DNA from 2 places in the Pseudoalteromonas sp. NSLLW218 genome. Region 1 is predicted to be linked to the other one. Evidence: predicted binding sites of a transcription regulator. Region 1 holds the regulator's gene; the other holds the start of a gene.
What was found. Region 1 encodes ArgR, which controls arginine synthesis, uptake and breakdown. Its sites were predicted from a motif close to ANTGAATANNTATTCANT; they were not measured.

Region 1 (6,019 bases):
TGGAGCAGCGTAGTTAAATGAGTAGTTTAATTTTACAAGGCGTGAGCTATCACTATAACGGCACAAAGGTTATTCACGATTTAGATTTAACGGTGGGTAAAGATGAAATTGTTTGTCTACTTGGAGCGAGTGGGTGTGGCAAAACGACCACGTTAAAAGCGATTGCAGGTTTAATTGAAGCTAAGCAAGGGTCTATTTTTATAGACGGTAAATTAGTGAGTGATGATCAATCGTTTGTCTCGCCTGAGCACCGTAACATCGGCATGATGTTTCAAGATTATGCGCTGTTTCCGCATTTAACGGTGGCAAATAATATCGCATTTGGGCTTAGTAAAATGAGTAAAGCTCAAAAGCAGCAACGCGTTGATGAAATGCTTAAGCTGGTACATTTAATTGGCTGTGCCGACAGGTTCCCGCATCAGTTATCGGGTGGTCAACAGCAGCGTGTAGCTATTGCTCGTGCATTAGCTTATAAGCCTAGTTTATTGCTACTTGATGAGCCCTTTTCAAATATCGACACACAAGTACGCTTTGAATTAATTGCTGATATACGTCGAATTATTAAGGCAACTCAAGTATCTGCTGTATTTGTTACACATTCAAAAGAAGAGGCATTTGCCTTTTCAGATACACTGGCCATTATGCATCGCGGCAAAATTGAGCAACAAGGCACGCCTGAGCAGCTTTTTGCAGCTCCATGTTCAAAGGAGGTTGCAGAGTTTCTGGGTCAAGGCATATACTTGAGTGCAGAAGCATTAACAGCAACTGAATATAAAACACCATTTGGTTTAGTCGAATCTTATGTTGAGAGTAAACATAACGTAAGCGTCGGGCTCATATATGTACGCCCCCATCAAATAGAATTAGTGGCAGATAACCAAAGTGACAAATTCAGCAAGCGAGCTACAATCATAAGTCGTCGCTTTATTGGTTCGGCGTATGTTTATTCGGTTGTTATTGATGAACAAGAAATTGAAGTTGCTGCACAATATGGCCAGTCATTTGAAAATAATGAGCAGGTTATAATAAAAATAAAACCTCACACGGTGAATTTTTTCGAATCGTAATTAATTTGTTATTCGCTGTGTTTTTATCTGTAAAACTAAGGAATAACAATGGCGCAAGCGCAATCAGGGATTTGTGCTGAAGCAAACTTACACGGTTTGCACTTATTTTTTAATGTGTTTGATGGTCAAGATGAATCACTTCGCGCAAAGTTAAAACAAGTAAGCGCCATTGAAGAAGAGTTTAGCGATCAATTTTCAGAATCAATGCTCTCTTGTATGGTTGCTATCGGTGCGCAATATTGGCCGCATATCCTCCCTGAATACATCCCAAGCGAATTACAGAGCTTTCCTAATATAAACCATAGCGATCATCAAATGAGCGTACAACCGTGCGATTTATTTGTGCAAATTCGCTCTGACCGTGAAGACGTTAACCATTTATTTGCGCTGCAAATTTTAAAATTATTTGCCCCCGATGTTGAGCTGGTGGAGCAAATTCGTAATTTTCGCTTTTTAGATGGTCGTGATTTTAATGGTTTTATTTATGGTGGCGATACAGCTCATGGAAGAAAAAAGCGCGCTACGGCTTTAATTAGTAACCCTGGTAATTTTGAAGATCAGGGAAGTTATATTCATGTACAGCGTTATAAGCATGACTTAACGATGTGGCAGCACTTATCATTGAGCGAGCAAGAACAAATAATGGGGCGTACGCGCCTTGATAACACACTAATTACCCCCGCAATTGAAACCAGCCATGCTTCGCGAAGTGAGCTAAAAGACGAAGACGGACAACCGCTACTATTAAATCAGAGCATGCCTTATGGCGATGTGTATGAGCAGGGAATGTTATCAATTACATGCGCTTGTACGGGTACCGCATTTGAAAAAGTACTTAATAGTCGTTTAGGGGAAGGGGATTGTTACGACCACTGGCTTGATTTTACTCAAGCCGATATGGGTTCTGCTTTCTTTGCGCCTTCAGTCGGGTTTTTAAAACAAATTTAGTTTGCTATTAAACCGTATCAAATAAAATGCGAACACGTTCAAGTGTTACATCTATTTCAGATATTTTAGCAGGAGCGATAAAAATAGTATCGTCGCCTGCAATTGTTCCTAGTACGCCATCTGCTTTACCTAATGAATCTAACAAACGCGCAATAAGCTGAGCAGCACCTGGGCTGGTACGAATGATGATCATCATTTCGTTGTGCATAATGTCGATTACTAATTGGCGTAATGGGCTTTTAGCCGTAGGTACACCCATTTCAGCAGGTAAGCAGTAAACCATTTCTTGCTTGGCATTACGTGTGCGTACAGCGCCAAATTTACTTAACATGCGTGATACTTTACTTTGGCTTATATTGTCAAAGCCTTGATCTTTTAACGCATCAACTATTTCGCCTTGAGAGCCAAAATTTTCTTCTTTTAATAGTGATTTAAATGCTTTTACCAGTGCTTCTTGTTTATCTTGTGGTTGCATAGTCTTTATTCGTTTTTGTTATTTATGCTGCAAATTCTACACAAAAATGAATAATTATGCAGCAGTTGTTTAGTTAACTTGCCAGTTTGATGCGTTAAATCACAAAAGTTTACGACTATGGTCGAAAATATACTTGAAATAGACAGGATAAATTTGTTTTTAGTCGCTAATTTCATTATCTTAAGAGCCACAAATGTTTCCTACCTCAAATTACGGAGAATTCCAATGAAAGTTGCTGTATTAGGTGCTGCAGGCGGTATCGGCCAAGCGTTATCTTTATTATTAAAAACAGGCTTACCAGCTGGCTCTGAATTATCACTTTATGATGTTGCACCAGTAGTACCAGGTGTTGCGGTTGACCTTTCTCACATCCCAACAGATGTTAAAGTAGCAGGCTTTGGCGCAGACGAATTAAACAAAGCGCTTGAAGGCTCTGATATCGTTCTTATCCCAGCGGGTATGCCACGTAAACCAGGTATGGATCGTGCTGATTTATTTAATGTAAATGCTGGCATCATCAAAACTTTAGCAGAAGGCATTGTTGCTAGCTGTCCTAAAGCGTTAGTAGGTATTATTACTAACCCAGTAAATGGCACAGTTCCAATTGTTGCTGAAGTATTCAAAAAAGCAGGTACTTACGACGCTAAACGCGTATTCGGTATTACTACGCTTGACGTTATTCGTTCAGAAGCATTTGTTGCTGAACTTAAAGGCGTAGACGTAGCAACTGTTAAAGTACCAGTAATTGGCGGTCACTCAGGCACAACTATTCTTCCTCTACTTTCTCAAGTTGAAGGTGTTTCTTTCACTGATGAAGAAGTTGCTGCACTTACTCCACGTATCCAAAATGCGGGTACTGAAGTTGTAAATGCTAAAGCCGGTGGCGGTTCAGCTACGCTATCTATGGGCGCAGCTGCTGCTCGTTTTTGTATGTCTTTAGTTAAAGGCCTACAGGGTGAAGAAGTGGTAGATTACGCTTATGTTGCTGTTGAAAATGGCGATGCAGAGTACTTTGCTCATCCAGTACGTTTAGGTAAAAACGGCGTAGAAGAAATTCTTTCTTACGGCGAACTAAGCGCATTTGAAACAAAAGCAAAAAATGACATGCTTGAAACACTGAAAAAAGACATCAAAGAAGGTGTTGATTTCATGGCGTAATAGCCAATTTAAGCAACAAAAAAGCCTGCATTTGCAGGCTTTTTTATTGCTCAGAATTAATTTCACACTGTGTAACTAGTTAAAACTAGTGGTCGCGGTCAACCGCAATACGTGCAAGGCTTATAAGTGCTTGCTTATAGTCAGACTCAGCTAAAAAGTCTAAACACGCAATAGCTTTGTCAGCTTCAAGTTCTGCTTTTTGCATTGTAAATTCAAGCGCATTAGTTTGCTTTAGTGCCGATAAAATTTCTTCTAAATGCTCCATACCATTACTGTGCTCTATTGCATCACGAATAAGCTGTGTTTGCTGCTCGCTACCATGTTGCATGGCATAAATAAGCGGAAGGGTTGGTTTGCCTTCAGCTAAATCATCACCAATGTTTTTACCCAACTGCTCAGCATCTGCATTGTAATCAAGTACGTCATCCACTAACTGAAATGCAGTACCTAAATGCATACCGTACAGGTTTAGTGCATCAAGTGTCGCTTGGTCTTGCTCAGTAATAATGGCAGCAAGCCCTGTCGCTGCTTCAAACAACTTAGCTGTTTTAGAGTAAATAACCTGCATATAACTGGCTTCGGTAGTGTCTGGGTCGTTGCAGTTCATTAACTGCAATACTTCACCTTCAGCAATAATGTTTGTTGCATCGGCAAGTACTTGCATAACCTGCATTTTGCCAAGGCCAACCATAAGCTGAAATGAACGAGTGTAAATAAAGTCACCAACCAATACGCTAGCAGCATTACCAAATTCAGCATTTGCTGTAGGCGTGCCACGTCGTAAGTTTGATTCATCTACAACATCATCATGCAATAGCGTTGCTGTATGAATAAACTCAACAATTGTTGCAAGTGTTATGTGATCTTTACCCTGATAACCGAGCGCTTTGGCTGCTAAAATCGCCAGCATTGGACGAACGCGTTTGCCGCCACTGCTAACTATATATAAACCAAGCTGATTAACTAACGCCACATCTGAGCGCATTTGCGCATGTATAAGTTGATTGACGTCATTCATATCGCTTTCGATTAACGCCTGGATAGCTTTTATATCCATTGATCTCCGAGCCAATTTTTATGTGTGAACGGCGCAGATTGTACAACAAAAAATGCACTAGCTCGATATTTTGTGACGATTGATTGAAAAAACACTATTAAAGTACTTAATTTAGACTGAATTGGCCAAGATAACTGATTAATTGATAATCAATATACAGTTTGTGGTGTGCTTAGATATTAAGCTGTGAGGGTCATATTTGAGTACATTAATTTATTTCGACTAAGAGTTAAAAAGCGCTTGGCAAAAGGGCTAATTAATATAAAATGGGGTAAATATTGAATTGCTCTCAAAGCAGCTACTTTTTATTCATTTTAATTACAAAATAGGCTTGCTAGTTATTTCGCGTTAGCGTAAACTTCGCGCCCTATCGAAGAATATTTTAGTTGCGCCGATTTGAGGGTGCACAGACGGAGTTAATTATGTACGCGGTTTTCCAAAGTGGTGGTAAACAGCATCGTGTGACTGAAGGTCAAACGATTCGTCTTGAAAAATTAGACGTTGAAACTGGTGCGGCAGTAGAATTTGATTCAGTACTTTTAGTTGCTGATGGTGAGAAAATCGAGATCGGTGTACCGTTCGTAAACGGTGGCAAGATAACAGCTGAGGTTGTTTCACATGGTCGCGGTGAGAAGATTAAGGTTGTTAAATTTAGACGCCGTAAGCATTCTCGTAAGCAAATGGGCCATCGTCAATGGTTCACTGAAGTTAAAATCACTAGCATTAGCGCTTAATTAGAGGTACTTAGAAATGGCACATAAAAAAGCAGCTGGTAGTACTCGTAACGGTCGCGATTCAGAAAGCAAACGCCTAGGTGTTAAGCGTTTTGGTGGCGAATCAGTTCTAGCGGGTAGCATCATTGTTCGTCAGCGTGGAACTCGTTTCCACCCTGGTACTAACGTAGGTATCGGTAAAGACCACACTATCTTCGCAAAAGCAGATGGTAAAGTTCAGTTTGAACAAAAAGGTCCTTTAAACCGTAAATACGTAACTATCGTAACTGAGTAATCAGTAAGGTAGTTAAAAACCCCGCCTTTGCGGGGTTTTTTGTTTTGTAGTCAGTCAAAATATATACCCAAGCCTGCATTTGTGTTGGCTTGGGTATATAATAGAGTTATTAAACAAGCCAATCCCTAAAGTGAGTAATCATGAAGTTTGTAGATGAAGTAGAAATTCGCGCAGAAGCTGGAGACGGTGGCAGCGGCATCGTGTCTTTCCGTCGTGAAAAATATGTTCCAGATGGTGGACCAGACGGCGGTGACGGTGGAGACGGTGGTAGTGTTTATCTACAAGCTGATGAAAACTTAAATACCC
Region 2 (6,019 bases), on a different contig from region 1:
CATGCTTGCGCCATATGAATACATGCAAGCCATGTTGGCATAGCATCGAATAAGCCTTCTTTGTCTTCTTGCATATCTTTATTGTACGCAAGTGGTAGCGCTTTTAACGTCATCATCATAGCGCTAAATGCACCAAATACACGTCCGGTTTTACCACGAATAAGCTCGAGTGCATCTGGATTTTTTTTCTGAGGCATGAGCGATGAGCCTGATGTTACGTTATCAGCAAGCTCTATAAATCCGGCTTCACCCGAATTATAAAAAATCAAATCCTCTGACATACGAGATAAGTGAATCATCGAAATAGACGCACAACTTAAAAGATCCAAAACAAAGTCACGATCAGATACACCATCAAGGCTGTTTTTTGTAGCCGCTGTAAAACCTAATCCGTGTGCTAATGCTTGGCGATCAATCGGATAAGCTGTACCGGCTAATGCACCGCTGCCTAATGGGCAAAAATTCATGCGCGCTTTAGCATCTTGCAGGCGGCTTTCATCACGCTCTAGCATTTCTACATATGCCATACACCAGTGGCTGAATAGTACTGGTTGTGCGCGTTGCAAGTGCGTGTAACCTGGTAATATTGTACCAAGCTCTCGCTCTGCAAGCGCTACAAACTCGCCTTTAAGCTGTGCAATAGCATCTAGTAAATGGTCAGCCGTATCACGGCACCATAATCTAAAGTCGGTGGCAACTTGGTCATTACGGCTTCGGCCTGTATGTAATTTTTTAGCTAAATCACCTACTTTTTCGATTAATGCAGCTTCAACATGTGAATGAATATCCTCTGCACCTGAAGTAGCTACCGCTTGTGGATCTGCTTTAACTTCTTCAAGCAGCTCATTTAATGCAGCCACTAATCTTGTGTGCTCATCACTTGAAAGTACACTTACCTGTTCAAGTGCACCAGCCCATGCCACAGAGCCAATAATATCTTGCTCTGCTAACTGGTAGTCAAAGGGAAGAGAGTCGTTAAATTGCTTAAACGCCTCATCTGGACCCGTAGAAAAACGTCCGCCCCATAATGCCATGAAATCTCTCCAAACCCTGTAGTGCCCCTTTTATAAGGGGCTATAAATAATTTACTTTTTAGCCAATGCTGAAATTCTGCTTGAAAGCGAAAATAAACGAATAAAGCCTTCAGCGTGTGATTGGTCGTACACATCATCTTCGCCAAATGTAGCAAATGCTTCGCTGTATAAGCTATTTGGTGACTGCTTTTGAACTGCAGTTACTTGGCCTTTGTATAGCTTAAGTACCACTTCACCTGTTGCCACTTTAGAAAGTGCTTCTGCACCGGCTAAAATAGAATCTTTAAGAGGCGTAAACCAACGGCCGTCGTATACTAAATGTGAAAACTCACCACCGAGTACTTCTTTCCACTTACGGCTTGCTTTATCAAGCACTAGCTCGTCAATGGCTTGAAGCGCTGCCATAATGACTGTGCCGCCTGGCGTTTCATAACAACCGCGTGACTTCATGCCAACTAAACGATTTTCTACAATATCAACACGTCCAACACCATGAGGCGATGCAATATCGTTTAATTTAACCAAACAATCATAAGGTTTAAGTTCTACGCCATTTACAGCAACCACTTCGCCTTCAACAACTTTTAATGTTACTAGTTCTGATTTATCTGGAGCTTGCTCTGGAGAATTAGTCCAAGTCCATACTTGTTCAGTTGGTTGACACCATGGGTCTTCAAGCTCACCACCTTCGTGCGAAATATGCCATGCGTTAGCATCACGGCTATAAATTTTTGTAGCAGATGCTGAACACGGAATGTCACGCTCTGCTAAGTAATCAAGTAATGATTCACGGCTCGATAAGTCCCACTCACGCCATGGCGCAATTACTTTTAAATCAGGGGCAAGGGCCGCAAAACATGATTCAAAACGAACTTGGTCATTACCTTTACCAGTACAACCATGAGAAAGTGCATCAGCACCTACTTTACGCGCAATTTCAACTTGTGCTTTAGCAATAATTGGGCGCGCCATAGACGTACCTAATAAATAAGTGCCTTCGTAAATTGAGCCTGTTTTAAGCGTTGGGTAAATGTAATCACTTACCATTTCATCTTTTAAGTCAACTACGTAACATTCAGATGCACCAGAGGCAATTGCTTTAGCTTCTACGCCTTCAAGTTCTTCAGCGCCTTGACCTACATCAGCAACAAACGCGATTACTTCACAGCCATAGTTTTCTTTTAACCATGGAACGATAGCCGACGTATCAAGACCACCAGAATAGGCTAAAACGACTTTTTTAATTGAACTCATAGGTGTTCCTTAACAAAATTTGGATTTAGTAATGTAACTAGCAGAGCATTTTGCGCATGCATGCGATTCTCTGCTTGTTGAATAATTTTAGATGCTGGACCATCCATTACCTCAGAGGTAATTTCAAATTCACGGTGTGCCGGTTGGCAATGTAATACCGTAGTCGCACCAGTTTGATCTAGCAATGCCTGATTTAATTGATAAGGCATGTATTTTTCTTTTACTTGCTCAAGCGGCGTTGTATCACCCATTGATACCCATGTATCTGCGTATACAACATTTGCACCAACCGCAGCTTCAACTCTATCGCTCACCATGACTGATGCGCCATTCATTGCTGCAATTTGTTCAGCTTTCTTAAGTATTTGCGAATCTGGCGAACATCCTTTTGGGGTTACAGCAACAAAGTCAGTACCTAGCGTTGCAGCAAGTAACATCAATGAATGAGTCACGTTATTGCCCTCTCCCAAGTAAGCTACTTTAAGCTCACTTACATCACCATGTACTTCTTGAAGTGTTAAAAAATCAGCAAGAGCTTGGCAAGGGTGGTACAAGTCACATAAGCTATTAACTACAGGTACTGATGCATATTCACCTAACGTAGTTAATGTACTGTGTTGATTAACACGCGCTACAATACCGTCGGCCCAAGTAGAAATATTAAGTGCAAAATCTTTAATTGATTCGCGTGCACCCATAGCACCATTTTGCTGATCTAAATAAACAGCATGGCCGCCAAGGCGATTAATGCCTATATCAAATGATAAACGTGTACGTAAACTTTGCTTTTCAAACAATGTTACGATTGATTTTCCTGATAATACTTGGCTGTATTTTTCTGGCTTTGCTTTAATATCGCGCGCTAACTTTAATAAATTAAGTGCGCCTTCTTTGTCTAACTCTAAACCCGTTAAAAAATTCTCAAACATAATAAACCTATGGTGTAATCTTTGTTCCGACATGCTCACCTTGTAGCAGAGCAGTTAAATTTTCTGGCTTTTGCCAGCTGGAAATATACACACCGCGTCGTAAGTGTTGGGCAGCGTGAAGACTGGTCTTAACTTTGACCTCCATCCCGCCCACAATTACTCCATCTGTAATTAAAGTATCAATGTGTTTTGTGTCAAGTTGATGTAACGGCTGTTTATTTGCATCAAGTACCGCTTCTACATCTGTCATAAAAATAAGTTCTGCATTTAAATCACTAGCAATAGCCGCTGCAGCTTCATCTGCATTTACGTTATACCAAAGCCCTTGTTCATCAAAGCCGATAGAGCTAACAATAGGTAAACGACCTATTTTAAGTAAATCACTAATTATAGAATCGTCGTTGCTTTTGCACTTACCTACTAAGCAAAGCGCTTTTAGCTTTTGAGTAGCAGTCACACCCGCTTCAAAAAGGCTTAAGCCAACAGGTTTATGCCCTGCATTAATCGCTTGAGTCATTAATTGTTTATTAGCACAACCTGCAAGTGCCCCAACTATATAAGGCATTTGCTCTGCTGGACTAATACGTAAGCCTTGGTGTTTAGCACTAGCAAAACCGGCTTGCTTTAGCCATGTATCAACTAAAGAGCCACCACCGTGCACAATGACAAACTCATTATTTTTTTGCTCATTGAGTACATCAAATAACGCTTTTGCTGCATTTTCTGTATTAAGTACTGCACCACCGAGTTTAATAACCCACGTTTTTTTACTCATTTAAAACGCCCCTTTTAAGCCGGTCGTGTGCTCTAAATTCATAGAAATATTAATACATTGCAAAGCTTGACCAGCAGCACCTTTTAATAAGTTATCAATCGCAGACATTACAATTAACTGCGTGCCTTGTTGTTGCCAACCAATATCAACAAATGGCTGCTTAGCTACACCTTTAATTGAAGGTATTTTATTGCCTAACAAACGAATTAATGGCTCGTTAGCAAGTACTTGATAAGCCGATGCAACGTTTTCCTTGGTAACGCCTGGCTTAAGTTGTACATAAATAGTTTCTAAAATACCGCGCGGGAAATTACCTAAATGCGGTGTAAATAACACTTTGTGGCCAAGGTGTTGTTCAATTTCAGGACCGTGGCGGTGGTTAAACAAACCATAAGGTGCAAGCGATACCTCACAAAAATGTGTTCCTACACTCGCTTTACGCCCGGCACCCGTAACACCCGATACGGCATTAATAATAATACTTTCACTGCTCAATAAGCCTGCTTTTTTAAGCGGTTTAAGTGCATTAAGTGCGGCAGTTGGGTAACAGCCTGCAACAGCAATTAGCTTTGCGTTAGCTATAGCATCACTGTTCCACTCTGCTAAACCGTAAGCCGCTTCATTTAAAAGCTCTGGGTGTTGATGCTCAAAACCATAGTAAGTAACGTAATCATCATTACTTGCTAGGCGATAACCACCAGACAAATCAAATACTTTTTTACCCATAGCTAAAAATTGAGGCGCTAAATCAACACTTACTTTATGATCGGTACATAAACATACATAGTCAGCATCATTTTGAATGTCATCAAAAGCTGATGCACTAAGAGGAAGTAAAGGACAATCTAGTAAGCCAAGGTGCTCTGGATATAAATCACTTAGTAATTTATTTTTATCTAAGCTACCCTCAGATACATAACAGCCTGTTAAGGTAAGGTTTGGATGATTAGCAACTAAGCTTGCTAACTCTGCGCCGCTGTAACCGCTTGCGCCAATAATAACTACATTCATTGATTACTCGTTATTTTTAAATTTACTGCTAAATATATATGTTGTTCGCTTAAACTAGCTAAAACGCTAAATTAAGACTTAATTTAATGAATTTGTAGATTATCGTCGCATTATTTTCATAGCTTTACTTTAATATATTTATGCTTAAAAAGTGAATTGATATTCATCATAAATACTTTTATATTGTTATGCAATTAAATTGAATAATAATTTTGGATTTTTTTATGCCTTTGCCTTCGTTTATTTCTATGTATCAACAATTGATTGCAGCCCCTTCTATTAGCGCAATTGAAGACAACCTGTGTATGAGCAATAAAAACGTAATCGAACTCCTTGCAAACTGGTGTGAAACACTTGGTTTTACGTGTGAAATTATTGAACTAGAAGGTAGTAAGGGCCGCTTTAATTTATTAGCAAAACGCGGGAAAGGCGATGGCGGATTAATGCTTGCGGGCCACACTGATACAGTGCCTTTTGATGACAGCCGCTGGAACCACAATCCGTTTAAACTTACCGAACTCGACAATAAATTGTACGGGCTAGGAAGCATTGATATGAAAGGCTTTTTTGCTTTTGTATTACATGCGATTAGTGAGCTTGATGAAAAGCAGCAAACTCAACCTATTTTAATACTCGCCACTGCCGATGAAGAAACAACTATGGCAGGTGCACAGCAAATATGTAAGCACCCTAATTTAAAACCTGCGCGCTGTATAATTGGCGAACCTACTGATATGACTCCAGTATTTATGCACAAGGGCCATATGAGTACAGCAATAAGAGTAGTTGGTCGCTCTGGGCATAGCTCAGATCCCGAACGTGGCCTTAACGCCATTGAAGTAATGCATAAAGTGATTACAAAATTGATGTTCTTAAAAGAGCAACTAAAGCATAAGTATTCAATAAATCACTTTGAAATTCCTTATCCAACATTAAATTTAGGTAATATTCATGGGGGCGATAACGCGAATAGAATTTGTGGTTGCTGTGAAATGCATATAGATATGCGCCCATTA

Region 2: a site for ArgR is predicted at 5,154-5,171, ahead of argC (N-acetyl-gamma-glutamyl-phosphate reductase). Genes of this name have one in related genera too.

The regions. Positions count from the first base shown of each region.
Region 1 is NZ_JADYWO010000006.1:141,378-147,396, reverse strand. It holds gene I6E80_RS10820 (iron ABC transporter permease) at 1-17, shown strand, start outside; gene I6E80_RS10815 (ABC transporter ATP-binding protein) at 18-1,067, shown strand; gene I6E80_RS10810 (Dyp-type peroxidase) at 1,116-2,015, shown strand; gene argR (transcriptional regulator ArgR) at 2,023-2,490, opposite strand; gene mdh (malate dehydrogenase) at 2,716-3,648, shown strand; gene ispB (octaprenyl diphosphate synthase) at 3,734-4,705, opposite strand; gene rplU (50S ribosomal protein L21) at 5,128-5,439, shown strand; gene rpmA (50S ribosomal protein L27) at 5,456-5,713, shown strand; gene cgtA (Obg family GTPase CgtA) at 5,854-6,019, shown strand, end outside.
Region 2 is NZ_JADYWO010000001.1:501,346-507,364, reverse strand. It holds gene argH (argininosuccinate lyase) at 1-1,034, opposite strand, end outside; gene I6E80_RS02295 (argininosuccinate synthase) at 1,086-2,288, opposite strand; gene I6E80_RS02290 (ornithine carbamoyltransferase) at 2,285-3,217, opposite strand; gene argB (acetylglutamate kinase) at 3,225-3,992, opposite strand; gene argC (N-acetyl-gamma-glutamyl-phosphate reductase) at 3,993-5,003, opposite strand; gene argE (acetylornithine deacetylase) at 5,228-6,019, shown strand, end outside.